DNA from 2 places in the Pseudomonas sp. AC255 genome. Region 1 is predicted to be linked to the other one. Evidence: predicted binding sites of a transcription regulator. Region 1 holds the regulator's gene; the other holds the start of a gene.

Region 1 (14,334 bases):
GGAACCGAGGCTGTTACGTGCCTTGCAGGGCGGTGCCATCTGCGCCTTGGGCACGGCGCTTGGCGCGGTGCCGGTGCTGGTGATCCGGCGCATGCCGCAGGCACTCAGCGACACCTTGCTGGGATTTGGTGCCGGGGTGATGCTGGCGGCGACGGCGTTTTCGTTGATCGTGCCGGGCATAGCTGCAGCTGAGAGCCTTGGCCTGACGCCGTGGGCCGCCAGTGGCCTGATCTGCTTCGGCATCCTGCTCGGTGCGTTCGGTCTGTATCTGGTGGATCGGCGCATTTGCGGTGCCTCGCCGGAAATGCTCGTCGGCACGCTGGAGCATCCGGTGATTCCACCGCGAATCTGGCTGTTCGTGTTCGCCATCATCGCGCACAACATTCCGGAAGGCATGGCGGTTGGCGTATCTGCCGGAGGCGGGATGGCGGACGCCGACAGTCTGGCGATGGGCATTGCGTTGCAGGATGTGCCGGAAGGACTGGTGATTGCTCTGGTGCTGGCCGGGGCGGGAATGTCGCGGGTCAGGGCGTTTCTGATCGGCGCGGCGTCGGGGCTGGTCGAACCGATATTTGCGCTGCTGTGTGCGTGGCTCGTGAGTCTGGCTCAGGTGCTGTTGCCGTTGGGGCTGGCACTGGCGGCGGGGGCGATGTTGCTGGTGGTGACCCACGAAGTGATCCCGGAATCGCGCCGTCATGGGCATGACAAGCTGGCCAGTCTGGGCCTTCTGATCGGGTTTTGTCTGATGATGGTGATGGATACGGCGTTGGGGTGAATGGAGGCGAGGAACAGTGTCCCCGCCTCGAGGATTATTCACCTTCGTCGAAATACCTTTCGATCAGATCGACCAATGCGTCCATGGCTTCCTGAGCCTGTTCGCCTTCGGTGCTCAAATGGATCTTGGTGCCTTTACCCGCCGCGAGCATCATCATTGCCATGATGCTCTTGCCGTCGACAGTCGTTTCAGGTGTGCGTCCCACTCGGATCGTGCAGTCTGGATACTGACCCGCCACGCCGACAAATTTGGCCGATGCCCGGGCATGCAGGCCCAGCTTATTGATGATTTCGATTTCACGAGCAGGCATCGCGGTGTAAATCCTTTAGGTGAGGTCGCGGTGGCGAACCTGGACGTTCTTCAGGGTTTTCTGCAGGGCCTGACCCAGTCGTTCGGTCAGGTAGACGGAGCGGTGATGCCCGCCGGTGCAGCCAATGGCAATGGTGACGTAGGCGCGGTTGCTGGCGGCGAAGCGTGGCAGCCACTTGTTCAGGTAGGCGTAGATGTCCTGATACATTTCTTCGACATCCGGCTGCTGCGCCAGGTACTCGGCCACCGGTGCATCAAGGCCCGACTGAGCGCGCAGCTCCGGTTTCCAGTACGGATTGGGCAGGCAGCGCACGTCGAACACCAGGTCGGCGTCGACCGGCATGCCGCGCTTGAAGCCGAACGACTCGACCAGAAACGCCGTACCGGGCTCCGGTTGATTCAACAGGCGCAACTTGATGGTGTCGCGCAGTTGATACAGATTCAGACTGGTGGTGTTGATCTTCAGGTCGGCCAGATCGGCGATCGGACCGAGCAGGGCGGTTTCGTCGTGAATCGCCTCGGCCAGTGAGCGATTGGCGTTGCTCAGCGGGTGACGACGACGGGTCTCGGAAAAACGCTTGAGCAGGGTTTCTTCATCGGCGTCCAGGTACAGCACATCGCACTTGATATGCTTGGCACGCACGTCTTCGAGCAACTCAGGGAAACGTGACAGATGGCTGGGCAGGTTGCGCGCATCGATCGACACGGCGACCAGCGGCTGCGCCAGTTCCGTGTGAATCAGCGCCCGCTCGGCCAGTTCCGGCAGCAAACCGGCCGGCAGATTGTCGATGCAGTAGTAGCCGTTGTCCTCAAGGACATTCAGGGCGGTACTTTTACCCGAGCCCGAACGGCCACTGACAATGATCAAACGCATGATTAGTGCCCGTTCTGCTCGTCCAGTACGACCTGGTACAAGGCTTCATTGCTCGGAGCGCTGCGTAGCTTGTCGCGCACTTCCTTGCGGTCGAGCATGCTGGCGATCTGGCGCAACAACTCCAGATGCGCGTCGGTTGCGGCTTCCGGGACCAGCAATACGAACAACAGGTCCACCGGAGCGCCGTCGATGGCGTCGAAATCGATCGGGGCTTCGAGGTGCAGCAGGGCGCTCACTGGCCCCGCGCAGCCCTTGAGGCGGCAGTGGGGAATGGCGATGCCGTTGCCAAAACCGGTGGAGCCGAGTTTTTCACGGGCGATCAGCGCCTCGAAGACATCCTGCATCGCCAGATCCGGCACTTCGCGGTGGATCAGGTTGGCAATCTGTTCGAGGGCTTTTTCTTGCTGCCGCCCGGCGCGTTCACTTGGGAACGGCCGGGGGTCAGGATGGTTTCAAGTCGGATCATGGATAGGGGTGTTAACGACCGGTCGCGCCCTGGAGGAGGCTCTGGGTCTTTTCCTTATGCTTTTTGAGTTGGCGATCCAGCTTGTCGGTAAGTGAGTCGATCGCAGCGTACATGTCGGTATCTTCTGCGTTTGCGACCACTTCACTGCCGGGAATATGCAAGGTGGCTTCGATCTTCTGTTTCAGCTTTTCGACGCACATCGTGACCTGCACGTTGGTGATCTTGTCGAAATGTCGCTCCAGTCGCTGGAGTTTTTCCTCGATGTAGGAACGCAGAGGTTGGGTCACTTCCAGTTGGTGTCCACTGATGTTGACTTGCATACAGCTTCTCCTTCGTTGCCAGTGCATAAAGCGGCAGGCCGAAAAGCCTGCCACTGGAACGCTGTAACGTGGCTTACATCAACCGCTTGCGTTCGCTCGAAGGCGCGATTCCGAGGGATTCGCGGTACTTGGCGACGGTGCGGCGAGCCACCTGAATGCCTTGTGCCTCCAGTAAACCAGCGATCTTGCTGTCACTCAACGGCTTTTTCTGATTTTCCGCAGCGACCAGTTTCTTGATGATCGCGCGGATCGCCGTGGACGAGCATTCGCCGCCTTCGGAGGTGCTGACGTGGCTGGAGAAAAAGTATTTCAGCTCATAAATACCGCGCGGGGTATGCATGAATTTTTGTGTGGTCACCCGGGAAATCGTCGATTCGTGCATGCCGACCGCTTCGGCGATGTCATGCAATACCAACGGCTTCATTGCTTCGTCGCCGTACTCGAGGAAGCCGCGCTGATGTTCGACGATCTGCGTGGCCACTTTCATCAGGGTTTCGTTGCGGCTCTGCAGGCTCTTGATGAACCAGCGGGCCTCCTGCAACTGGTTGCGCATGAAAGTGTTGTCGGCGCTGGTGTCGGCACGCTTCACAAAACCGGCGTACTGGGCGTTGACGCGCAGGCGAGGCACCGATTCCTGGTTCAGCTCGACCAGCCAGCGCTCGTTGTCCTTGCGCACGATCACGTCGGGAATGACGTATTCGGCTTCGGTCGACTCGATCTGTGAACCGGGACGCGGATTGAGGCTTTGCACCAGTTCGATGACCTGGCGCAGCTCGTCTTCCTTGAGCTTCATGCGCCGCATCAACTGGCTGTAATCGCGGCTGCCGAGCAGGTCGATGTAATCGGCGACCAGACGCTTGGCCTCGGTCAGCCACGGCGTCTTCGCGGGCAGCTGGCGCAGTTGCAGCAGCAGGCATTCGCTGAGGTTGCGGGCGCCGATACCGGCGGGCTCGAATTGCTGGATGCGATGCAGGACGGCTTCGATTTCGTCGAGCTCGATGTCTAGTTCCGGGTCGAACGCTTCAAGAATCTCTTCGAGTGTTTCGTCCAGATAGCCCTGATTGTTGATGCAGTCGATCAGAGTCACGGCGATCAGGCGATCGGTGTCGGACATCGGTGCCAGGTTCAGTTGCCAGAGCAGATGGCTTTGCAGGCTCTCTCCGGCGGACGTGCGGGTGGTGAAATCCCACTCATCGTCATCGCTGCTCGGCAGGCTGCTGGCGCTGGTCTGGTAGACGTCTTCCCAGGCGGTATCCACTGGCAGTTCGTTGGGGATGCGCTCGTTCCAATCGCCATCCTCGAGGTTATCCACCGTCGGGGCGGTTTCCTGGTAGGAGGGTTCCTGGATCTCGGCGGGCTTCTGTTCGGCGTTGTCGGCCAGCGGATCGGCGTTGTCGAAGTCGTCGCCTTCTTCCTGGCGCTCGAGCATCGGATTGGATTCCAGAGCCTCCTGGATCTCCTGTTGCAGGTCCAGGGTCGACAATTGGAGCAGGCGGATGGCCTGTTGCAGCTGCGGTGTCATCGTCAGCTGCTGGCCCATTCTCAAGACTAGCGATGGTTTCATGGCAGGGGCTTAACACCTTATTCGCCGGCGCTTTGCGCCATCCACTACAGGGCGCCGAAGCGCCAAACTTAAGCAAATTATATGCCTGAAACTGAAGTGTTTGCCTAGAGCGCTGTAACAATTAAAGCGGATAAATGCGCCTTGAATCGATACAGCGCTGTCGCGCTTACAGGCGGAACTCGTGACCCAGATAAACTTCCTTGACCAGATCGTTGGCCAGGATGGTCTCGGCATCGCCTTCAGCGATCAGTTGACCGTCGTTGACGATGTAAGCGGTTTCGCAGATATCCAGCGTCTCACGCACGTTGTGGTCGGTGATCAGCACGCCGATGCCCTTGGCCTTGAGGTGATGGATGATCTGCTTGATGTCGCCGACCGAGATCGGGTCGACACCGGCGAACGGTTCGTCGAGCAGGATGAACTTGGGTGCAGTGGCCAGGGCGCGAGCGATTTCCACCCGGCGACGCTCACCGCCGGACAGGCTCATGCCGAGGTTGTCGCGGATGTGGCTGATGTGGAATTCCTGCAGCAGGCTTTCCAGCTCCTTGCGACGACCGGCCTTGTCCAGCTCCGGGCGGGTCTCGAGGATCGCCATGATGTTGTCGGCGACCGACAGTTTACGGAAGATCGACGCTTCTTGCGGCAGATAGCCGATACCGGCCTTGGCGCGGCCGTGCATCGGCTGGTGGCTGACGTCCAGATCATCGATCAGCACACGGCCCTGATCTGCCTGCACCAGGCCAACGATCATGTAGAAGCACGTAGTCTTGCCGGCGCCGTTCGGACCGAGCAAGCCGACGATCTGCCCGCTGTCGATCGACAGGCTGACGTCACGCACGACCTGGCGGCTTTTATAGGCCTTGGCCAGGTGCTGAGCTTTCAGAGTTGCCATTACTGGGATTTCTCTTCGGTTTTCTTCTTCGGCTGGATCACCATGTCGATGCGCGGACGCGATTCGGTGACCTTGCTGCCCGTGGCGCGACCGGCGCTGGCCAGCTTCTTCACGGTGTCGTAGACGATTTTTTCGCCCTGGGTGACGTTGTTATCCTTGTCGATAACCTTGGCCTTGTCGATCAGCACCACCCGGTTCTGCTGGGCGTGGTATTGAATCGTCACGCCGTAGCCCTTGACCGGGTTGGCGTCGCCCTGGGTCTGCAACTGCTCGAAGTAAGCCAGGTTGCCTACCGAGGTCACCACGTCGATGTCGCCATTGGGCGCGCGCGTCATGGTCACGGTGTTGCCTTTAACGATCATCGAGCCTTGGGTAATGATCACGTCACCTTTATAGGTGGCGATGCCATTCTTGTCGTCCAGTTGGGCGTCGTCGGCCTGAATGCGGATAGGCTGCTGCTGATCGTTCGGCAGGGACCAGGCGCTCGCGCTTCCCAGTGCTGCGCCCAGACTGAGCAAAATAGGGAGGGTTTTAACGAGCCTCATACTGTCCTCTTACGTTCGATTGCAGGTGTATCCTGCTGTCCTTCAGGTACGCTTTCATTCCGACGCCAGTCGATACGCCGCCAGCGCCCTCGATTCTAACGGGTTGCGCGGTCTGCGCATATTCTTGCTGCGGGAACACGGTCATGCGGGTGCTGGTGATCAGGGTGCCGCGCTGTTTCTCATCGGTGCGCTGTACGCGTACCGAATCGATCAATTCAACTTCGGTGCCGCCCGAATTCACTTCGCCGCGCTCGCTGGTCACGTGCCACGGGAAGTCGGTGCCGCGGTACATGTTCAAATCAGGCTTGGTTACCAGAGTGACATCGGTGGCCTTGACGTGCTCGGCCTTGTCGGAGGTCATCTCGTACTGCACGTTGCCGTCGGGCAGGTATTGAATGGTGTGCGTGTTGGTCGCGTACCAGTCGATCGGATTCTCGGCGGCCGAGACCGGCGGCTTGTCGAGGAAGCGCTCAGGGCTGATGTTCCAGTAGCCCACCGCAGCGAAAATCGCCGCGATGCAGCCGAACAGCAGGAAATTGCGAAACTTTTTGCTAAACATGGTCAGGCTCACAGGTACGCGGCGTTGGCCGCTTCGAGGCGGCCCTGGGCGCGCAGGATCAATTCGCAGAATTCGCGGGCGGCACCTTCGCCGCCACGGGCGCGGGTAACGCCGTGGGCGTGTTCGCGGACGAAATCGGCAGCGTTGGCCACCGCCATGCCCAGCCCTACACGGCGGATCACCGGCAAGTCTGGCAGATCGTCACCGAGATAGGCGACTTCTTCATAGTTTAGGCCCAGTTGCGCGAGCAGACCGTCGAGTACCACCAGTTTGTCCTCGCGCCCCTGAAACAGATGCGGGATGCCGAGGTTTTTCGCGCGGCGCTCGACCACCGGGGTCTTGCGGCCACTGATGATCGCCGTCTGCACGCCGGCATTCATCAGCATCTTGATGCCCTGGCCGTCGAGGGTGTTGAAGGTCTTGAACTCGCTGCCGTCTTCGAGGAAGTACAGGCGCCCGTCGGTGAGCACACCGTCGACGTCGAACACTGCCAGTTTGATCGCTTTGCCGCGTTGCAGCAGATCGTTGCTCATTACATGACTCCTGCGCGCAGCAGATCGGAGAGGTTGAAGGCGCCGATCGGGCGATCCTCCTCGTCGACGACTACCAGGGCGTTGATTCGATGGTCTTCCATGATTTTCAGGGCTTCGGCGGCGAGCATGTCGGGCCGGGCGGTCTTGCCGTGTGCAGTCATCACCTGGTCGATGGTGGCGCTGCGGATGTCGATGGCGCGATCCAGCGTGCGGCGCAAATCACCGTCGGTGAAGATCCCGGCGAGCTTGCCATCGGCCTCAATAATAGCGGTCATGCCCAGACCCTTGCGGGTCATTTCCATCAGCGCGTCCTTGAGCAGGGTGCCGCGTTGTACCTGCGGCAGCTCCTGTCCGGCGTGCATGACGTTTTCGACTTTCAGCAACAGGCGACGGCCAAGGGCGCCACCGGGATGCGAGAAGGCAAAATCTTCGGCGGTAAAACCACGCGCTTCCAGCAGGGCCACGGCCAGGGCATCGCCCATGACCAGTGCGGCCGTGGTCGAAGAGGTCGGTGCCAGATTCAGCGGACAGGCTTCGTGCTCGACATGCACATTGAGATTGACCTCGGCAGCCTTCGCCAATGGCGACTGTGGATTGCCGGTGACGCTGATCAGCTGGATACCCAGGCGTTTGATCAATGGCAGCAGCGTTACGATTTCGTTGGTCGAGCCGGAGTTCGACAGGGCCAGAATCACATCGTCGCGGGTGATCATGCCCATGTCACCGTGGCTGGCTTCGGCCGGATGCACAAAAAACGCCGGAGTGCCGGTGCTGGCCAGGGTGGCGGCGATCTTGTTGCCGATGTGCCCGGATTTGCCCATGCCGACTACGACCACACGGCCCTTGCTGGCCAGAATCATCTCGCAAGCGCGTACGAAATCGGCGTCGATATGGGTCATCAAGCCTTGGACGGCTTCCACTTCGAGGCGGATGGTGCGTTGTGCCGATTGAATCAGGTCGCGGGTTTTGCTCATGTCAGAATCGTATGGGCCGATGAAAAGGCGGCGATTATAGCGGGTATGTGGCAAAGCCTCACGCAAGTTCGACGTGCTTTGTCATTACTGGTTACCAAAACCCTCTGAAAGTCGCTCAGGCCCTCTTCAGTCGGCGATCTTGGCCGGGTTCTCGCTTGGGCGCTCAGCCTTTGCAGTGATATAGTTCGCCGCCAGTTCGGCCTGCCCGGGATGCAGGTGTTTCCGAGGAAAGTCTGGCATCCCAGTGAGAGGCTGCATCGCAAGGAGTTTAGATGAGTGCCGATAACGCCTACGCGGTCGAGCTGAAGGGAGTCTCCTTCAAGCGCGGTGCGCGGAGCATTTTCAATAACGTCGATATCCGCATCCCGCGCGGCAAGGTCACCGGCATCATGGGGCCTTCCGGCTGCGGCAAGACTACGCTGCTGCGCCTGATGGGCGCGCAGTTGCGGCCGTCCGGCGGCGAAGTCTGGGTCAACGGGCAGAACCTGCCGACGCTGTCGCGCAGTGATCTGTTCGATGCGCGCAAGCACATGGGCGTGCTGTTTCAGAGCGGTGCGCTGTTCACCGACCTGGATGTGTTCGAGAACGTGGCCTTTCCGCTGCGGGTGCACACGCAACTGCCGGAAGACATGATTCGCGACATCGTCCTGCTGAAATTGCAGGCCGTGGGGCTGCGTGGCGCCATCGACCTGATGCCGGACGAACTGTCCGGCGGCATGAAGCGCCGCGTGGCGCTGGCCCGGGCGATTGCCCTCGATCCGCAGATTCTCATGTACGACGAGCCCTTCGTGGGCCAGGACCCGATCGCCATGGGCGTGCTGGTGCGCCTGATCCGCCTGCTCAACGATGCACTGGGAATCACCAGCATCGTGGTCTCGCACGACCTGGCGGAAACGGCGAGCATTGCCGACTACATCTATGTCGTGGGCGATGGTCAGGTGCTGGGGCAGGGCACGCCGGATGAGCTGATGAATTCGGATGACCCGCGTATCCGCCAGTTCATGACCGGTGATCCCGATGGCCCGGTGCCGTATCACTTTCCAGCGACGGATTACCGCGCAGATCTTCTGGGGAAGCGTTGATGCGCAGAATTTCATTGATGGAACGCGTGCGTCGGTTCGGCGAATCGGCGATCGACGCGGTCGCGGTGTTTGGTCGGGCGACCCTGTTCCTGTTTCACGCCCTGCTGGGCCGTGGCGGTATCAGCGGTGGTTTTGGCCTGTTGGTCAAGCAGCTGCATTCGGTCGGCGTCATGTCGCTGGTGATCATCGTCGTTTCTGGCATTTTCATCGGCATGGTGCTCGCGCTGCAGGGCTTCAGCATTCTTTCCAGCTATGGTTCAGAGCAGGCTGTAGGGCAGATGGTCGCCCTGACGCTGCTGCGTGAACTGGGGCCGGTGGTCACGGCGTTGCTGTTTGCCGGGCGGGCCGGTTCGGCGTTGACCGCCGAGATCGGCAACATGAAATCCACCGAGCAGCTGTCCAGCCTGGAAATGATCGGTGTCGATCCGCTCAAGTACATCATTGCCCCGCGCCTGTGGGCCGGCTTCATTTCCCTGCCGGTGCTGGCGATGATCTTCAGCGTCGTCGGCATCTGGGGCGGTTCGTGGGTCGCAGTCGACTGGCTGGGCGTTTATGAAGGCTCGTACTGGGCGAACATGCAGAACAGCGTGAATTTCACCAGTGATGTGCTCAATGGCGTGATCAAAAGTGTCGTTTTCGCCTTTGTGGTGACCTGGATCGCCGTATTCCAAGGCTATGACTGTGAACCCACTTCCGAGGGAATCAGTCGTGCCACCACCAAGACCGTGGTGTTTGCCTCGCTGGCAGTGCTCGGTCTGGACTTTATTCTGACCGCTTTGATGTTTGGAGATTTCTGATGCAAAACCGCACCCTGGAAATCGGTGTCGGCCTGTTCCTGCTGGCAGGGATCCTGGCTTTGCTGCTGCTCGCCTTGCGCGTCAGCGGCCTGTCTCCGACTTCGTCCACCGACACTTACAAGTTGTATGCGTATTTCGACAATATCGCCGGTCTGACGGTCAGAGCCAAAGTGACCATGGCCGGGGTGACCATCGGCAAGGTCACCGCAATCGATCTGGATCGCGACAGCTTCACCGGTCGGGTCACGCTGCAAGTGGATAAAAAGGTCGACAACCTGCCGGTCGATTCGACTGCATCTATCCTCACCGCGGGTCTGCTGGGCGAGAAATACATCGGTATCAGCGTCGGCGGTGAAGACACCCAGTTGAAAGACGGTGGAACCATCCACGACACGCAGTCGTCACTGGTACTGGAAGACCTGATCGGTAAATTCCTGCTCAATACCGTTAGCAAAGACGCCAAATGAGGAGCTTTTGAATGATCTCTATCTTGCGACGTGGCCTGTTGGTGTTGCTCGCGGCCCTGCCGTTGATGGCTAACGCTGCACCGGGGCAATCGGCTCATGACCTGATTCAGGACACCACGAACCGGATGCTTGCCGACTTGCAGGCAAACAAAGAGAAGTACAAGCAGGATCCGCAGGATTTCTATGCGGCGCTCAACAACATTGTGGGGCCAGTGGTGGATGCCGAGGGTATCTCCAAAAGCATCATGACCGTGAAGTATTCGCGCAAGGCCACGCCTGAGCAGATGCAGCGCTTTCAGGAAAACTTCAAGCGCGGTCTGTTCCAGTTCTATGGCAACGCTCTGCTGGAATACAACAACCAGGGCATCACGGTTGACCCGGCCAAAGACGAATCGGGCGACCGCACCAGCGTCAACATGACCGTCAAGGGCAGCAATGGCGCGATCTATCCGGTGCAGTACACGCTTGAGAAGATCAGCGGCGAGTGGAAACTGCGCAACGTGATCATCAACGGCATCAACATCGGCAAGCTGTTCCGTGACCAGTTCGCCGACGCCATGCAACGCAATGGCAACGATCTGGACAAGACCATCGATGGCTGGGCCGGTGAAGTGGCCAAGGCCAAGCAGGAAACCGACAAAGCCGCCGCGAAGCCAGCGCAATGAGTGAGGCGGCAGTTCGTATGAGTGATGTCGACGAGCTGGTGCTCAGCGGCGTGCTGGATTACCGCACCGGGCCTGAGCTGCGCAAGGAAGGGCAGGCGCTGATCAAGTCGAGCAAGGCGTCCGCGCTGGTCATCGATTGTTCGGCGGTGCAGAAGTCCAGCAGCGTCGGCCTGTCGTTGCTGCTGTGCTTCATGCGCGATGCGCAGGCGGCCGGCAAGGCCGTCAGCATCCGTGCGATGCCTGAAGACATGCGCCAAATCGCTCAGGTCAGTGAACTGACCGAACTGTTGGCGCAACCCTGAACCATCATCTATAAAGAAGCCCCCGTCAGAGTCCTGCGTTGCGGGGTTCGCAGGCGCGGGGCTTTTTTGTATGATGTCCGACCCGTGCGCACAGGGCGCCGATTGAGGTTGAGCATGCAGGCCGTAGAAGTGAAGAGCTTCCTTGAAGGAAAGCTGCCAGGAACGCTGGTAGAAGTTGAGGGCGAAGGCTGCAACTTCCAGCTGAACGTGATTAGCGATGAACTGGCGGCGTTGAGCCCGGTGAAGCGTCAGCAGCAGGTCTATGCCCATTTGAACCCATGGATCACCGATGGCAGCATCCATGCGGTCACTATGAAATTTTTCAGCCGCGCGGCCTGGGCCGAGCGCACCTGAGCCCTAGGGCGTCGAGATACTAATGGATAAATTGATTATTACCGGTGGCGCTCGTCTTGATGGCGAGATCCGCATTTCCGGCGCGAAGAACTCCGCCCTGCCGATTCTGGCCGCGACCTTGCTGTGCGATGGCCCGGTCACCGTTGGCAACCTGCCGCACCTGCACGACATCACCACCATGATCGAGCTGTTCGGGCGCATGGGCATTGAGCCGGTAATCGACGAGAAGCTCAGCGTCGAAATCGACCCGCGCACCATCAAGACCCTGATCGCGCCGTACGAACTGGTGAAAACCATGCGTGCGTCGATCCTTGTACTCGGCCCGATGGTCGCGCGTTTCGGTGAAGCCGAAGTCGCACTGCCTGGCGGTTGCGCCATCGGTTCGCGTCCGGTCGACCTGCACATCCGCGGTCTGGAAGCCATGGGCGCGGTCATCGACGTCGAAGGCGGCTACATCAAGGCCAAGGCACCTGAAGGTGGCTTGCGCGGCGCGCACTTCTTCTTCGACACCGTCAGCGTGACCGGTACCGAGAACATCATGATGGCCGCTGCGCTGGCCAAAGGTCGCAGCGTGTTGCAGAACGCCGCGCGCGAGCCTGAAGTAGTCGACTTGGCGAACTTCCTCAATGCCATGGGCGCCAAGGTTTCCGGCGCTGGCACCGACACCATCACAATTGATGGCGTCGAGCGTCTGGGTTCGGCTTTCTACAAAGTCATGCCTGACCGTATCGAAACCGGCACCTATCTGGTCGCTGCTGCCGTCACCGGTGGCCGCGTCAAGGTCAAGGACACCGATCCGACCATCCTCGAAGCGGTACTGGAAAAGCTGCGTGAGGCCGGTGCGGAAATCACCTGCGGTGAAGACTGGATCGAGCTGAACATGCACGGCAAGCGCCCGAAGGCGGTCAACGTGCGCACCGCGCCGTACCCGGCGTTCCCGACCGACATGCAGGCCCAGTTCATCTCGCTCAACGCCATTGCCGAAGGTACTGGTGCGGTGATCGAGACAATCTTCGAAAACCGCTTCATGCACGTGTACGAGCTGCACCGCATGGGCGCGCATATCCAGGTTGAAGGCAACACTGCCATCGTCACCGGTATCGAGAAGCTCAAGGGCGCGCCAGTCATGGCCACCGACCTGCGCGCATCGGCCAGTCTGGTGATCTCGGCGCTGGTAGCCGAAGGCGACACGCTGATCGACCGCATCTACCACATAGACCGTGGTTACGAGTGCATCGAAGAAAAACTGCAAATGCTGGGTGCCAAGATCCGTCGCGTTCCGGGCTGATCGCTGCATCGGGACACAGGGACGTGTCCACTGAATTCGTTTCGAGTCGAGGGTGTACGCACCCTCGATGTGTGTCCGGCGCCGATTGCGACCGGGCATGAGTACCTTGATAAGGACTGACGTTTCCCATGTTGACCATCGCACTGTCCAAGGGCCGCATCCTTGACGACACTCTGCCGCTTCTCGCTGAAGCGGGCATCGTGCCGACCGAGAATCCGGACAAGAGCCGCAAGCTGATCATTCCCACGACCCAGGACGACGTGCGTCTGCTGATTGTGCGTGCCACCGACGTGCCGACTTATGTCGAGCATGGCGCGGCCGACCTCGGCGTCGCCGGTAAGGACGTGCTGATGGAATACAGCGGCCAGGGCCTCTACGAGCCGCTGGACCTGCAGATCGCCCAGTGCAAGTTGATGACCGCCGGCAAGATCGGCGCGGTCGAGCCCAAGGGCCGTCTGCGCGTGGCGACCAAGTTCGTCAACGTTGCCAAGCGTTATTACGCCGAGCAGGGCCGTCAGGTCGACATCATCAAGCTGTACGGCTCGATGGAACTGGCGCCGCTGATCGGGCTGGCCGACAAGATCATCGACGTGGTCGACACCGGTAACACCCTGCGCGCCAACGGCCTGGAGCCACAGGAACTGATCGCCACGATCAGCTCGCGTCTGGTGGTCAACAAGGCTTCAATGAAAATGCAGCACGCCCGAATCCAGGCGTTGATCGACACCCTGCGCAACGCAGTGGAATCGCGACACCGCGGCTGATCTACCAGCGCGGCCCGAGGCCGCGCCGTCTATCCGCCTCATAGCCAGAATTCTCAGGTGCCCAAGCGGATCGAATGCTAGTTTCGGGCGCCTGAGTTTTTTGCCAATTCCTATGAGGCTCTCGCTATGACCGCACCGACTGCAATTCGCCGACTCAACGCTGCTGACCCGGATTTCGCGCATCATCTGGATCATCTGCTGAGCTGGGAAAGTGTGTCTGACGACTCGGTCAATCAGCGCGTGCTCGACATCATCAAGGCTGTGCGCGAGCGCGGTGACGCGGCGCTGGTCGAGTTCACCCAGAAGTTCGACGGTCTTGAAGTCGCCTCGATGGCCGATCTGATCCTGCCGCGCGAGCGTCTCGAACTGGCCCTGACCCGCATCACGGTGCCGCAACGCGAGGCCTTGGAAAAAGCCGCCGCCCGCGTGCGCAGCTATCACGAAAAACAGAAGCAGGATTCCTGGAGCTACACCGAGGCTGACGGCACGGTGCTCGGCCAGAAAGTCACGCCACTGGATCGCGCAGGCCTTTACGTGCCGGGCGGCAAGGCCTCGTATCCGTCGTCGGTATTGATGAACGCGATTCCGGCCAAGGTCGCCGGCGTGACCGAAGTGGTCATGGTCGTGCCGACCCCGCGCGGTGAAATCAACGAGCTGGTGCTGGCCGCTGCCTGCATCGCCGGTGTCGACCGCGTGTTCACCATCGGCGGCGCGCAAGCGGTTGCCGCACTGGCGTACGGCACCGAAAGCGTGCCGCGTGTCGACAAGGTTGTCGGCCCGGGCAATATCTATGTCGCTACCGCC
Region 2 (14,334 bases), 730 kb from region 1:
GCAGCAACAAGACCCAGAGCGTCGACGTGCGCATCATTGCCGCAACGCACAAGAATCTCGAAAGCATGATCGAGATCGGCTCGTTCCGTGAAGACCTCTACTATCGCCTGAACGTGTTCCCGATCGAGATGGCGCCGCTGCGTGAGCGCGTCGAAGACATCCCGCTGCTGATGAACGAACTGATCTCGCGCATGGAGCACGAGAAGCGTGGTTCGATCCGTTTCAATTCGGCGGCGATCATGTCGCTGTGCCGTCACGGCTGGCCGGGCAACGTCCGCGAGCTGGCCAACCTGGTCGAGCGCATGGCGATCATGCATCCGTACGGGGTGATCGGCGTGGTCGAGTTGCCGAAGAAATTCCGCTACGTCGACGACGAAGACGAGCAGATGGTCGACAGCCTGCGCAGCGATCTGGAAGAACGCGTGGCCATCAACGGCCATACGCCGGACTTCAGCGCCAATGCACTGCTGCCGCCTGAAGGTCTCGACCTCAAGGATTACCTCGGTGGCCTGGAGCAGGGCCTGATTCAGCAAGCGCTGGACGACGCCAATGGCATTGTTGCCCGCGCCGCTGAGCGTCTGCGCATCCGTCGCACAACCTTGGTCGAGAAGATGCGCAAGTACGGCATGAGCCGGGCCGGAGGAGACGAACAGGCGGATGATTGACGCCTGTTTTTCAAGCGCTTCATTTATAAGCGGTTTTTTTTAGGCACGGGTATTGCTACAGCCCTCGCAACGTTCCGTTTCACTGACGGTCAGCCAAGCGAGAGAGCCCAATGCCCCAAGCCGCCCAGATCTCTTCTGCCTCCAATATCGTGGGGCAACCCTCGTCCGTAGAGCAGGCAAGTCGTCAGGGACTTGAGCAGGCCTTCCAGCTGTTCAACCAGATGTCGAGCCAACTGACCGACTCCTACAGCCTGCTCGAAGCGCGGGTCACCGAACTCAAGGGTGAGCTGGCCGTGGTCAGCGCCCAGCGCATGCAGGAACTGGCGGAAAAAGAACGCCTGGCCAATCGCCTGCAAAACCTCCTCGACCTGTTGCCCGGCGGCGTCATCGTCATCGACGGCCACGGTCTGGTGCGCGAAGCCAATCCTGCCGCCATCGATCTGCTCGGCTCGCCACTCGAGGGCGAACTCTGGCGCCATGTGATTGCACGCTGCTTCGCTCCCCGTGAAGACGACGGTCATGAAATCTCCTTGAAAAACGGTCGACGCCTGTCGATTTCCACCCGCTCGCTGGATGCCGAGCCGGGGCAGTTGGTGCTGCTCAACGACTTGACGGAAACACGTCATCTGCAAGACCAGTTGGCGCGCCACGAACGTTTGTCATCGCTGGGGCGCATGGTTGCCTCGCTGGCCCACCAGATTCGAACACCGCTGTCCGCCGCTTTGCTCTACGCCAGTCATTTGACTGAACAGCAATTGCCGGTGGAAACCCAGCAACGCTTTGCCGGGCGCCTGAAAGAGCGTCTGCACGAACTCGAACATCAAGTGCGCGACATGCTGGTGTTCGCTCGCGGTGAATTGCCGCTGACCGACCGCATTTCGCCCAATGCCTTGATGCAATCGCTGCAGGCTGCGGCGCTGACCCATGTGCAGGACCTGCCGATCCGCTGGCAGTGCGACAGCCATGCCGGTGAGTTGCTGTGCAACCGCGACACACTGGTCGGCGCATTACTGAATCTGATTGAAAACGCCATTCAGGCCAGCGCTGGCGAAGCGCGCCTGAAAGTGCATTGCTACACCAGAGGCAACACCCTGCGTCTGTGTGTCAGCGACAGCGGCAGCGGCATTGAGCCGACAGTTTTGGCGCGCCTCGGCGAGCCTTTTTACTACCAAGGTCACCGGCACCGGCCTCGGCCTGACCGTGGTCAAAGCGGTGGCCCGTGCGCATCAGGGAGAATTGACCCTGCGTTCGCGAGTCGGGCGCGGCACTTGCGCGCAGGTCAGTCTGCCGCTGTTTTCCGCTGCACAAGGAGTTGAATAAACGTCATGGGCATCAAGGTGTTGCTGGTCGAGGATGACCGTTCGTTGCGCGAGGCGCTGGCCGATACGCTGCTGCTCGCCGGCCACGACTATCACGCCGTCGGCAGCGCCGAAGAAGCGCTGACGGCCGTCGCGCAGCAAGCTTTCAGCCTGGTGGTCAGCGACGTCAACATGCCGGGCATGGACGGTCATCAATTGCTTGCGTTGCTGCGCGCACGCCAGCCGCAATTGCCGGTGCTATTGATGACCGCCCACGGCGCGGTCGAGCGTGCGGTCGATGCGATGCGCCAAGGCGCGGCGGATTATCTGGTCAAGCCGTTTGAGCCCAAGGCATTGCTCGATCTGGTGGCGCGACATGCGCTGGGCTGCATTGATGCTGGCGAAGCGGAAGGCCCCGTCGCCGTTGAACCGGCCAGTGCGCAGTTGCTTGAGTTGGCGGCGCGGGTTGCGCGCAGTGATTCGACTGTCCTCATCTCCGGCGAGTCCGGCACCGGTAAAGAAGTGCTGGCGCGCTACATTCACCAGCAATCGCGACGGGCGAGCCAGCCGTTTATTGCGATCAACTGCGCGGCGATTCCCGACAACATGCTCGAAGCAACACTGTTCGGCCATGAGAAGGGCTCGTTCACCGGCGCCATCGCCTCGCAGGCCGGCAAGTTCGAGCAGGCGGACGGCGGCACCATTCTGCTCGATGAAATTTCCGAAATGCCCCTGGGCCTGCAAGCCAAGTTGCTGCGCGTCCTGCAAGAGCGGGAAGTGGAGCGAGTGGGCGCGCGCAAGCCGATCATTCTGGATATTCGCGTGGTCGCCACGACCAACCGCGATCTGGCCGGTGAAGTGGCGGCGGGGCGTTTTCGCGAAGACCTGTTTTACCGCTTGTCGGTTTTCCCCTTGGCCTGGCGTCCACTTCGCGAGCGCACTGCCGATATCCTGCCGCTGGCGGAAAAATTGTTGGCCAAACACGTCAATAAAATGAAGCACGCAGCAGCGAAGCTGTCCCCCGAAGCTCAAGCTTGCCTGACCGCGTACCCGTGGCCGGGCAACGTGCGGGAGCTGGACAACGCCATTCAGCGCGCGTTGATTCTGCAGCAGGGCGGTTTGATTCAGCCGCAGGATTTCTGCCTGAGCGGTGCGGTGACATTTGCGCCGTTGCCGATCACGGCACCGGTGATCCGCGAGGTGGAAATCGAGGCGGATTCTTCCGGCGCGCTGGGCGATGACCTGCGCCGCCGGGAGTTTCAGATGATCATCGACACCCTGCGCGCCGAGCGTGGCCGCCGTAAGGAAGCTGCCGAAAAGCTCGGCATCAGCCCGCGCACCCTGCGCTACAAACTGGCGCAAATGCGCGATGCCGGGATGGATGTCGAAGGTTATCTGTTCGCCACCTGATCGATGCTGCAAAACATTCCAGATGCTTTTCTCAGGAGGGTGCCCACTAGCTGGCACCCTTGTTGCTAATACCTGTGTACCCGCCGAGTGAGTGTCAAAAAATTGCGGGCCGCCCAAGAGAGTAGACCATGAGCCAAGGTATTGAATTTAATCGGTTGATGATGGACATGCAGGCCATGAAAGTGGATGCCATGTCTGCGCGTAAATCGACTGCCGCTGTCCCTGAAATCGCGGGCAGCAGCTTTTCCGACATGCTCGGTCAGGCGATCAATAAAGTCAGCGATACCCAGCAGGCGTCGACTCAACTGGCCAACGCGTTCGAGATCGGCAAGAGCGGTGTCGACCTGACTGACGTCATGATTGCGTCGCAAAAAGCCAGCGTGTCGTTCCAGGCTCTGACCCAGGTGCGCAACAAGCTGGTCCAGGCTTACCAAGACATCATGCAGATGCCGGTTTAAGGGCGAAATAAGTCATGGCAGAAGCAGTCGCTGATAACGTTCCGGCCAAGGCCACCCCGATCGACGGCAAACCGCCGCTGTTCGGCCTGTCCTTTCTGGAAAACCTTTCCCAGATGACCGTGCTGCGTCAGGTCGGCCTGTTGGTCGGTCTGGCGGCGAGCGTGGCGATTGGCTTTGCCGTGGTGCTGTGGTCGCAGCAGCCGGATTACCGTCCACTGTACGGCAGCCTTGCCGGCATGGACGCCAAGCAGGTCATGGAAACCCTGGCCGCCGCTGACATTCCCTACAACGTAGAACCCAATTCCGGCGCCTTGCTGGTCAAGGCCGACGACCTGTCCCGTGCGCGGATGAAACTCGCTGCCGCTGGTGTCACTCCCAGCGACGGCAACATCGGTTTCGAAATCCTCGACAAGGAACAGGGTCTGGGCACCAGCCAGTTCATGGAAGCGACCCGTTATCGTCGCGGCCTCGAAGGCGAACTGGCGCGGACCATTTCCAGTTTGAACAACGTCAAGGGTGCCCGCGTGCATCTGGCCATTCCGAAGAGTTCGGTGTTCGTCCGTGACGAGCGCAAGCCGAGCGCTTCGGTACTGGTCGAGCTGTACAGCGGGCGTTCGCTGGAGCCGGGTCAGGTGGTGGCGATCATCAACCTGGTCGCGACTTCCGTGCCCGAGTTGAGCAAATCGCAGATCACCGTCGTCGATCAGAAGGGCAACCTGCTCTCCGATCAGGCGGAGAACTCGGAAATGACCATGGCCGGCAAGCAGTTCGATTACAGCCGCCGCATGGAAAGCATGCTCACCCAGCGCGTGCACAACATTCTGCAACCGGTACTGGGCAACGATCGCTACAAGGCTGAAGTCTCCGCCGACGTCGATTTCAGTGCCGTCGAATCGACCGCCGAGCAGTTCAACCCGGACCAACCGGCGTTGCGCAGCGAGCAGTCGGTCAATGAACAACGCACCGCCAGCAATGGTCCGCAAGGTGTGCCGGGTGCCCTGAGCAACCAGCCGCCGTCGCCTGCCTCGGCGCCGCAGACCACCGGTGGCACCGCCGCACCGGCCGGAATGATTCAGCCAGGTCAGCCTTTGGTTGATGCCAACGGCCAGCAGATCATGGACCCGGCCACCGGCCAGCCGATGCTCGCGCCGTACCCGGCCGACAAGCGTCAACAATCGACCAAGAACTTCGAACTCGACCGTTCGATCAGCCACACCAAGCAGCAGCAGGGCCGTCTCAATCGCCTGTCGGTGTCGGTGGTGGTCGACGATCAGGTCAAGATCAACCCGGCCAACGGCGAAACCAGCCGTGCGCCGTGGAGCGCCGACGAATTGGCGCGCTTCACCCGTCTGGTGCAGGACGCGGTCGGTTTCGACGCCAGCCGTGGCGACAGCGTCAGCGTGATCAACATGCCGTTCTCCGCCGAGCGCGGCGAAGTGATTGCCAATATTCCGTTCTACTCCCAGCCATGGTTCTGGGACATCGTCAAACAAGTGCTGGGTGTGCTGTTCATCCTCGTACTGGTGTTTGGTGTGCTGCGTCCGGTGCTCAACAACATCACCGGCGGTGGCAAAGGCAAGGAGCTGGCCGGTCTGGGCAGCGACGTGGAACTTGGTGGCATGGGCGGCCTGGACGGCGAACTGGCCAACGACCGCGTGAGCCTCGGTGGTCCGCAGAGCATTCTGTTGCCGAGCCCGAGCGAGGGTTATGACGCGCAACTGAATGCAATCAAGAGTCTGGTAGCTGAAGACCCGGGTCGCGTGGCTCAGGTCGTGAAAGAGTGGATTAACGCAGATGAGTGATAACCGAGCCGCCACCGTCAAACTGACCAAGGTCGACAAAGCCGCGATTCTGCTGCTGTCCCTGGGTTCGACCGATGCTGCGCAAGTGCTGCGCCACATGGGGCCCAAGGAGGTTCAGCGCGTCGGCGTGGCCATGGCGCAGATGGGCAACGTCCATCGCGAACAGGTCGAGCAGGTGATGAGCGAGTTCGTCGACATCGTCGGCGATCAGACCAGCCTCGGCGTCGGATCCGACGACTACGTACGCAAGATGCTCACCCAGGCCCTGGGCGAAGACAAGGCCAACGGCCTGATCGACCGCATCCTGCTCGGCGGCAACACCAGCGGCCTCGACAGCCTGAAATGGATGGAGCCGCGCGCAGTCGCTGACGTCATCCGTTACGAACACCCGCAGATCCAGGCAATCGTGGTCGCGTACCTCGACCCGGATCAGGCCGGTGAAGTGCTCGGCAACTTCGACCATAAAGTGCGTCTGGACATCATCCTGCGCGTCTCGTCGTTGAACACCGTGCAACCGGCCGCCTTGAAAGAACTCAACCAGATTCTCGAGAAACAGTTCTCCGGCAACTCGAACGCCTCGCGCACCACCCTGGGTGGCATCAAGCGTGCGGCCGACATCATGAACTTCCTGGACAGCTCGATCGAAGGCCAGCTCATGGACTCGATCCGCGAAGTCGACGAAGACCTGTCCGGTCAGATCGAAGACCTCATGTTCGTGTTCAACAACCTTGCCGACGTCGACGACCGTGGCATTCAGGCGCTGTTGCGCGAAGTCTCTTCCGATGTGCTGGTGCTGGCCCTCAAAGGCTCGGACGAGGGCGTCAAGGAAAAGATCTTCAAGAACATGTCCAAGCGTGCCGCCGAACTGTTGCGCGACGACCTCGAGGCGAAAGGCCCGGTGCGCGTCAGCGACGTCGAAACCGCGCAGAAGGAGATCCTCACTATTGCCCGTCGTATGGCCGAAGCCGGCGAGATCGTGCTCGGTGGCAAGGGCGGCGAGGAAATGATCTAAGCCCATGGATAAGCCTGACGAGTCTGTGACGGATCTGATCCGCGCCCGTGATGTTCGCGGCTTCGAATCCTGGGCGCTGCCCAGCTTCGACCCGCCGAAACCGGAACCCGAGCCGGAGCCGGAACCCGAACCGCCGGAAATGGAAGAAGTGCCGCTGGAAGAAGTCCAGCCACTGACCCTGGAAGAACTCGAAAGCATCCGTCAGGAGGCTTACAACGAGGGCTTCGCCATTGGTGAAAAGGAAGGTTTTCACAGCACCACGCTGAAGGTGCGTCAGGAAGCAGAAACGGCGCTGGCGGCGAAAATCGCCAGCCTTGAGCTGCTGATGGCCAACCTGTTCGAACCGATCGCCGAGCAAGACACCCAGATTGAAAAGTCGCTGGTCGACCTCGTGCAGCACATCACCAAACAAGTGATCAAGCGCGAACTGGCCATCGACTCGACACAGATCGAACACGTCATGCGCGATGCCCTCAAGCTGTTGCCGCTGGGCGTGGAAAACGTGCGCCTGTACGTTAATCCGCAGGATTTCGCCCAGGTCAAAGCCCTGCGCGAACGCCACGAAGAAACCTGGCGCATCGTCGAGGACGAGTCGCTGTTGCCGGGCGGTTGCCGGGTTGAAACCGAGCACAGCCGCATCGACGCCAGCGTCGAGTCACGGGTGACCCAGGTTATGGCCAAGCTGTTCGACCAATTGCATGAGCAGGCTCTGCATCCGGCAGCGGCAGACCTGACGCTCGATATTCCTGAAGACACCCCAGCGGCTGTCGACTCTGACGAGCCGCGCGCGGACGCCAGCGATGCGCCTTGAACGCACCAGTTTCGCCAAGCGCCTGAGCACCTACGCCGAGGCCACCGAGATTGCCGGCGCGCCGATCCTTGAAGGTCGGCTGCTGCGCATGGTCGGCCTGACCCTCGAAGCCGAAGGCTTGCGCGCCGCCATGGGCACCCGTTGCATGGTCATCAATGACGACAGCTACCATCCGTCTCAGGTGGAAGCGGAAGTCATGGGTTTTTCCGGCAGCAAAGTCTTTCTGATGCCGGTCGGCAGCGTCGCCGGCATTGCCCCGGGCGCCCGCGTGGTGCCGCTGGCCGATACCGGTCGTTTGCCGATGGGCATGAGCATGCTTGGCCGTGTTCTTGACGGTGCTGGCCGCGCGCTGGACGGCAAGGGCGGCATGAAGGCCGAAGACTGGGTGCCGATGGACGGCCCGACCATCAACCCGCTCAACCGTGATCCGATCAGCGTACCGCTGGATGTCGGCATCCGTTGCATCAACGGTTTGCTGACGGTCGGCCGTGGCCAGCGTCTGGGTCTGTTCGCCGGTACCGGTGTCGGTAAATCGGTGCTGTTGGGCATGATGACCCGCTTCACCGAGGCCGACATCATCGTCGTCGGCCTGATCGGTGAGCGTGGTCGCGAAGTTAAGGAATTCATCGAGCACATCCTCGGTGAAGAAGGCCTCAAACGCTCGGTAGTGGTTGCCTCGCCAGCAGACGATGCACCGCTGATGCGTATGCGCGCGGCGATGTATTGCACGCGCATCGCCGAGTATTTCCGCGACAAGGGCAAGAACGTTCTGCTGCTGATGGACTCGCTGACCCGTTTCGCCCAGGCCCAGCGCGAAATCGCTCTGGCCATCGGCGAACCGCCAGCAACCAAGGGCTATCCGCCTTCGGTGTTCGCCAAGCTGCCGAAACTGGTGGAGCGCGCCGGTAACGCGGAGAAGGGCGGTGGCTCGATCACGGCGTTCTACACCGTACTGTCCGAAGGCGATGACCAGCAGGACCCGATTGCCGACTCGGCGCGGGGCGTGCTCGACGGCCACATCGTCCTGTCGCGGCGCCTCGCCGAGGAAGGCCACTATCCGGCGATCGACATCGAAGCGTCGATCAGCCGGGTGATGCCGGCGGTGGTTTCGCCGGATCACATGCAGCGCGCGCAGTATTTCAAACAGCTCTGGTCACGCTATCAGCAGAGCCGCGATCTGATCAGCGTCGGTGCCTATGTGGCCGGTGGCGATCGCGAGACCGATCTGGCGATTTCCCTGCAACCGCAGTTGGTCAGGTATCAGCGCCAGGGCCTCAACGACAAAATCAATCTGGGTGAAAGCCAGGCCTATCTGGAAACCCTGTTCGCCCCTGCGGCGGGCGGGTAACCGGCCATGGCCGTTAGCCGCGCTGCGCGCCTGGCACCGGTGGTGGACATGGCCGAGAAGGCCGAGAAAGCCGCCGTGCAGCGCCTCGCCTACTTTCAGGGCCAGGTCAAAGTTGCCGAAAGCAAACTGGCCGACCTCAATGCCTTTCGTCTGGATTACTCGCAGCAGTGGATCGTGCGCGGCAGCACCGGCGTGACCGGGCAATGGCTGCTGGGCTTCCAGGGTTTTCTGGCGCAACTCGACACCGCCGTCGACCAACAACGGCAGAGCCTGGTCTGGCACCAGAACAAGCTCGACAAGGCTCGTGAAGAGTGGCAGCAGGCGTTTGCCCGCGTCGAGGGTTTGCGCAAACTGGTGCAGCGCTATCGTGATGAAGCGCAACGCCTGGAAGACAAGCGCGAGCAGAAGCTGCTCGATGAACTGTCGCAGCGGTTGCCACGGCGTGATGCCTTTTAAAGATCAAAAGATCGCAGCCTTCGGCAGCTCCTACAGGGGAATGCATTTTCAAATGTAGGCGCTGCCGAAGGCTGCGATCTTTTGATCTGCTTTTCCAGCCTTGCCCCAACCCTATCCAGGTGCTAAACCTTGTACAGGTTCGTCAATGACAAGGAAGCCAGTCAATGTCAGTCGTTACAGAAGTCTCTCCAGACCAGAAAAAGCTCACGATCGCCGTCAAAGGCCGGTTCGATTTCGGTCGCCATCAGGAATTTCGCGAGTCGTATGAACGGCTCCCACACAAACCCGAATCCATCGTGGTCGATCTCAAAGAGGCCACTTACCTCGACAGCTCCGCGCTGGGCATGTTGCTTCTGCTGCGTGATCACGCCGGTGGCGACAATTCGGATATCCGCGTCGTCAACAGCAGCTCCGATGTGAAGAAAATCCTCGCGATTTCCAACTTCGACAAACTCTTCGACATCAGTTGACGCCCATGCAGGCGCAAGAGCCGCTGACTATTCTTATCGCCGAAGACAGTGCCGCCGACCGGCTGCTGCTGTCCACCATTGTCCGCCGTCAAGGTCATCAAGTGCTGACGGCGGCCAATGGTGCGGAGGCGGTCGAATGCTTCCAGCAGCAAGAACCCGATCTGGTGTTGATGGACGCGCTGATGCCGGTAATGGACGGCTTCGAAGCGGCGCGGCAGATCAAGGCGCTGGCGGGTGAAGCGTTGGTGCCGATCATCTTCCTCACCTCGCTGACCGAGAGTGAAGCGCTGGCCCGTTGTCTAGAGGCTGGCGGTGACGATTTTCTGGCGAAGCCGTACAACCAGGTGATCCTTGCCGCCAAAATCAAGGCGATGGATCGCTTGCGGCGCCTTCAGGCAACGGTCCTGCAGCAGCGTGATCTGATCGCAAAACATCATGACTATCTACTGAACGAACAACGCGTGGCCAAAGCGGTGTTCGACAAGGTCGCACATTCCGGTTGCCTGAGTGCGCCGAACATCCGTTACCTGCAATCGCCGTATGCGCTGTTCAACGGTGACTTGTTGCTGGCGGCGTACACGCCTGCCGGTGACATGCACGTCATGCTCGGCGATTTCACCGGGCATGGCTTGCCGGCAGCGGTGGGGGCGATGCCGCTGGCCGAAGTGTTTTATGGGATGACCGCCAAGGGCTATGGCCTGGCCGAAACCCTGCGCGAGATGAACGCCAAGCTCAAGCGCATCCTGCCGGTGGACATGTTCTGCTGTGCCACCTTGCTCAGTCTGAGTTTCCAGAGCCGTTCGGTGGAGGTGTGGAACGGTGGCATGCCCGACGGTTACTTGCACCGCATGGCCAGCGGCGAGCGTGTGCCCTTGCCGGCGCGGCATTTGCCCCTTGGGATTCTCAGCGCGCAAGCCTTCGATGACCGTACGGATGTGTATCCGATGGCCGTCGATGATCGAGTGTTTCTGTTATCGGACGGGGTGATCGATACCTGCGATGCCAATGACCTGTTGTTCGGCGTCGAACGCTTGCAGCAGGTGTTTGCGGCGAACCGTGAGCCGGATCGGTTATTCGAGGATATCGAACAGGCGTTGCGCGATTTTCGCGGACAGGCCCGTGATGACGTAAGCATGGTCGAAGTCAGTCTGCTTGAGTCGGCGCAGGCCCACGGCGCCGCGCCGGTGTATTCAGACAGCGGCCAGTCGTGCCCGCTGGACTGGTCGGCCAGTTTCGAGTTTCGCGGCGCCACGCTCAGGCGCTTCAATCCATTGCCGTTCCTCTTGCAGTTGCTGCTTGAAGTGCATGGCCTGCGCGCGCAAAGCGGGGCGCTGTACAGCGTGCTCGCCGAGTTGTATTCCAATGGCCTGGAGCATGGCGTGCTCGGGCTGGACTCGAGCCTCAAACGCGATGCGGCAGGTTTCGCCCGCTACTATGAAATGCGCGCGGCGCGGTTGGAGGCGCTGCAAGACGGTTTCGTGCGAGTGCATTTGCAGGTCCAGCCGCAAGGCGAGGGTGGGCGGCTGGTCATTCGTGTCGATGACAGCGGCAAGGGGTTTGATGTGGCGCGGGTCATGGAAAGGCCCGTGGATAACGTCCGCTTGTCGGGACGCGGCATCGGTCTGGTCCGGCAACTGGGGCGCAACGCCAGTTGGTCGGACCAAGGTCGTAGTGCCAGCGTGGAGTTTTTCTGGGAGATTGAGGCATAATCCGCCCATTCTTGATCAAGGAGTGAGCAAGTGACAGACGCACATGTAAATCGCGAAGTCCTCGATACTTTGCGCGAGGTGATGGAGGACGGCTATACGGAATTGCTGGAGACTTTTCTGGCAGATTCGCAAAGCCGCCTGCACGAGTTGCAGGACAGCACCAGCGCCAAAGCGCTTTCCGATGTAGCGCATAGCTTCAAGGGCAGCGCCAGCAACATGGGCGCGGTTCGACTGGCCGAGTTGTGCCAGGACCTGGAGTCGAACGCGAAGGACAAAAGCCCGGAAGCACTCGCTCAGCTAGTCGCCGATATCCATTCTGAATTCGCCGAAGTACGTCCGGTGTACGAAAGCGAAAAGCACCACGCCCACATTCACTGAAGCTGCCGTCCGGCGCTTTTCGCAAGTGTCTGGCCAAACTGGCCCGGCACTTGCAGTCATCTTGCTCAACTGTACCTACGATCCCAGTGCAGCGGAGACCGTTTCATGCCTGCGACCCCAAATATCCTTCTTCAGACCGCCGCTCAGGCCAAGGCGCAAGCCGCCGCTGCCAAATCGTCGGCAATGGCCGCAGACGCCGGGGACAAGGCTTCCAGCTTCGCCAAAGTGTTCGCCGATCAGGCGCCGGCCAAGCCCGCCGTGAGCGCTGACAATTCAGTCAAGCCGGCACGCGATAAGGTCGCGGACAGCAGCGGCAAAAAGGATATCGGCAAAGAGCAGTCTGCCGCGCCCGAGCCAGCAGTTGCCGATAGCGGCAAAGCGTTGCCTGCCGACAAGGCGTCGAGCGACGACGCGACAGCGACTGCCGATGACACCACTGAAACCGTACAAACCCCTGTGGCCGATGCCGCGCCTGTAGACCCGGCCCTTGATCCGGCCTTGGCGCAAGTCGTTCAGCCGTTGGTGGCAGCGCCTGTGGTGCAAGCACCAACAGTCACCACGCCAGCCCAGCCGGAAACCGAAACGCCTGCACTGGCGGTCGTGTCGGGCATGGTCAAAGATCCGGCGGCCACCGACAGCGATTTCGATCCATCGGCCGACCCGCTCGACTCGATGCCGGCCGTGCGCATGGCGATGGAGCAGGGCGGGCATATTTCCGCCGCCAGTCAGGCGCAACCGAAAGCCACGCCTGCTCAAGCTCAGGCTGACGGTGAATTGACCGCCGCGCAGAACTTTGCCGCCGGCATGGCCAGCATGCTCGACGTGCAGGCCGACAAGGACAGCACCAGTCAGGGCGGCGAACAAGCTTTCAGCGGGCTGATCGACGATGGTCTGAAGGATCTGAAATCGGCTACCAGCGACACTCGCGTCGATGACTTCGCCAACCGTCTGGCGGCACTGACCCAGGCCGCTACGCCGAAAACCGCCAATGCGCTGCCGGTGAATCAGCCGATCGCCATGCACCAGAGCGGCTGGACCGAAGAAGTGGTCAACCGCGTCATGTACCTGTCCAGCGTCAACCTGAAGGCCGCCGACATTCAGTTGCAGCCGGCGGAGCTTGGGCGTCTGGATATCCGCGTGAACATGGTTCCCGATCAGCAAACCCAGGTCACCTTTATGAGCGCACACCCAAGCGTGCGTGAAGCGCTCGACAGCCAGATGCACCGCCTGCGTGACATGTTCAACCAGCAGGGCATGGGCCAGGTCGACGTCAACGTCGCCGACCAGAACCGTGGCTGGCAGGGTCAGCAAGGTCAGGAACAGGCGCAGCATGGGCAGAGTGGCCGGACCAGTGCTGCGGGTGGCCGCCTGGATTCGGCGGATGAGGAATTGGCACCAGCTACTGTCGCTGAAGTGGTGGCGCAGACTACCAGCGTGATTGGCAGCAGCGCGGTCGACTATTACGCCTGAGCAAATCAAGAGCCCCCTCACCCTAGCCCTCTCCCAGAGGGAGAGGGGACCGATTGGGGAATCTTGAAGAACTACGCCGACCTGAACGAGCATCGCTGAATCCGTTCGACATTCGGCGACCTGTTGATTCCCGCCCTGAACTTGCAATCACCTCGGTTGTGCAGGTCGATGTCCAGCCCCATTACATCTCGGTCGGCCCCCTCTCCCTCCGGGAGAGGGCTGGGGTGAGGGTGCTTTTGACTTTAGCGTCGTTCTCGACCTCCGACACTTCTGGCATAACACTTGCTCTTGCCTTGCCGTGCGACTGTGAAACCCCCGATTAGTGACGGATTATTGGCATGGCGAAGAGCGAAGCTGCAGCAGTAAAAGACCCCGCAACCAAAGGCAAACTCAAGCTGATCATCGTGATCGTGCTGGCGTTGCTGGTGGCCATTGGTGCATCCGTCGGGGCGACCTGGTTCTTCATGCACGGCGCGCAGAGCAAGCCTGCCGAGGCCGCTGAAGCAGCGCCGGTCGGCAAGCAGGCGGCGATTTTCGAGCCGATGGCGCCGGCCTTCGTTGCCAACTACAACCAGAACGGCCGTCAGCGCTACATGCAGGTGAGCATCACCATGCTGGCGCGGAATCAGGCCGATCTGGACGCGCTCAAAGTGCACATGCCGGTTATCCGCAACAACCTGGTAATGCTCTTCTCCGGTCAGGATTTCGCCACACTGGCGACCCCGGTCGGCCAGGAGATGTTGCGCCAGAAGGCCACCGCCAGCGTCCAGGAAGTGGCGCAGAAAGAACTGGGCAAAGTGGTCATCGAACAGTTGCTTTTCACTAATTTCGTACTGCAGTAGGAACACGACATGGCCGTGCAGGATCTGCTGTCCCAGGATGAAATCGATGCGCTGCTGCATGGCGTCGATGATGGTCTGGTACAGACCGATAATGCTGCCGAACCCGGCAGTGTCAAAAGCTACGACCTGACCAGCCAGGATCGCATCGTCCGTGGACGCATGCCGACGCTGGAAATGATCAACGAGCGCTTTGCCCGCTACACCC

What was found. The regulator sigma-54, encoded in region 1, starts transcription at its own class of promoters, with help from an activator protein. The targets are predictions, from matches to a motif close to ANTGGCATNNANNTTGCTNT.
Region 2: ACZZ0K_RS16280 (flagellar hook-length control protein FliK) is a predicted target of sigma-54. The motif match lies at 11,866-11,885, and genes of this name have one in related genera.

What each region holds. Positions count from the first base shown of each region.
Region 1 is NZ_OZ409841.1:4,305,589-4,319,922, reverse strand. Features, by position in the region: gene ACZZ0K_RS19660 (ZIP family metal transporter) at 1-775, shown strand, start outside; gene ACZZ0K_RS19655 (HPr family phosphocarrier protein) at 810-1,085, opposite strand; gene rapZ (RNase adapter RapZ) at 1,101-1,958, opposite strand; partial or broken gene ptsN (PTS IIA-like nitrogen regulatory protein PtsN) at 1,961-2,424, opposite strand; gene hpf (ribosome hibernation-promoting factor, HPF/YfiA family) at 2,436-2,744, opposite strand; gene ACZZ0K_RS19635 (RNA polymerase factor sigma-54) at 2,818-4,308, opposite strand; gene lptB (LPS export ABC transporter ATP-binding protein) at 4,475-5,200, opposite strand; gene lptA (lipopolysaccharide transport periplasmic protein LptA) at 5,200-5,745, opposite strand; gene lptC (LPS export ABC transporter periplasmic protein LptC) at 5,732-6,304, opposite strand; gene ACZZ0K_RS19615 (KdsC family phosphatase) at 6,313-6,837, opposite strand; gene ACZZ0K_RS19610 (KpsF/GutQ family sugar-phosphate isomerase) at 6,837-7,811, opposite strand; gene ACZZ0K_RS19605 (ATP-binding cassette domain-containing protein) at 8,084-8,893, shown strand; gene mlaE (lipid asymmetry maintenance ABC transporter permease subunit MlaE) at 8,893-9,690, shown strand; gene mlaD (outer membrane lipid asymmetry maintenance protein MlaD) at 9,690-10,157, shown strand; gene ACZZ0K_RS19590 (MlaC/ttg2D family ABC transporter substrate-binding protein) at 10,169-10,822, shown strand; gene ACZZ0K_RS19585 (STAS domain-containing protein) at 10,819-11,124, shown strand; gene ACZZ0K_RS19580 (BolA family protein) at 11,239-11,478, shown strand; gene murA (UDP-N-acetylglucosamine 1-carboxyvinyltransferase) at 11,501-12,766, shown strand; gene hisG (ATP phosphoribosyltransferase) at 12,895-13,530, shown strand; gene hisD (histidinol dehydrogenase) at 13,657-14,334, shown strand, end outside.
Region 2 is NZ_OZ409841.1:3,571,171-3,585,504, reverse strand. Features, by position in the region: gene ACZZ0K_RS16340 (sigma-54 dependent transcriptional regulator) at 1-665, shown strand, start outside; partial or broken gene ACZZ0K_RS16335 (sensor histidine kinase) at 887-1,985, shown strand; gene ACZZ0K_RS16330 (sigma-54-dependent transcriptional regulator) at 1,991-3,373, shown strand; gene fliE (flagellar hook-basal body complex protein FliE) at 3,502-3,831, shown strand; gene fliF (flagellar basal-body MS-ring/collar protein FliF) at 3,846-5,633, shown strand; gene fliG (flagellar motor switch protein FliG) at 5,626-6,645, shown strand; gene fliH (flagellar assembly protein FliH) at 6,650-7,456, shown strand; gene fliI (flagellar protein export ATPase FliI) at 7,446-8,804, shown strand; gene fliJ (flagellar export protein FliJ) at 8,811-9,260, shown strand; gene ACZZ0K_RS16295 (STAS domain-containing protein) at 9,425-9,730, shown strand; gene ACZZ0K_RS16290 (ATP-binding SpoIIE family protein phosphatase) at 9,736-11,439, shown strand; gene ACZZ0K_RS16285 (Hpt domain-containing protein) at 11,470-11,817, shown strand; gene ACZZ0K_RS16280 (flagellar hook-length control protein FliK) at 11,923-13,287, shown strand; gene fliL (flagellar basal body-associated protein FliL) at 13,626-14,129, shown strand; gene fliM (flagellar motor switch protein FliM) at 14,139-14,334, shown strand, end outside.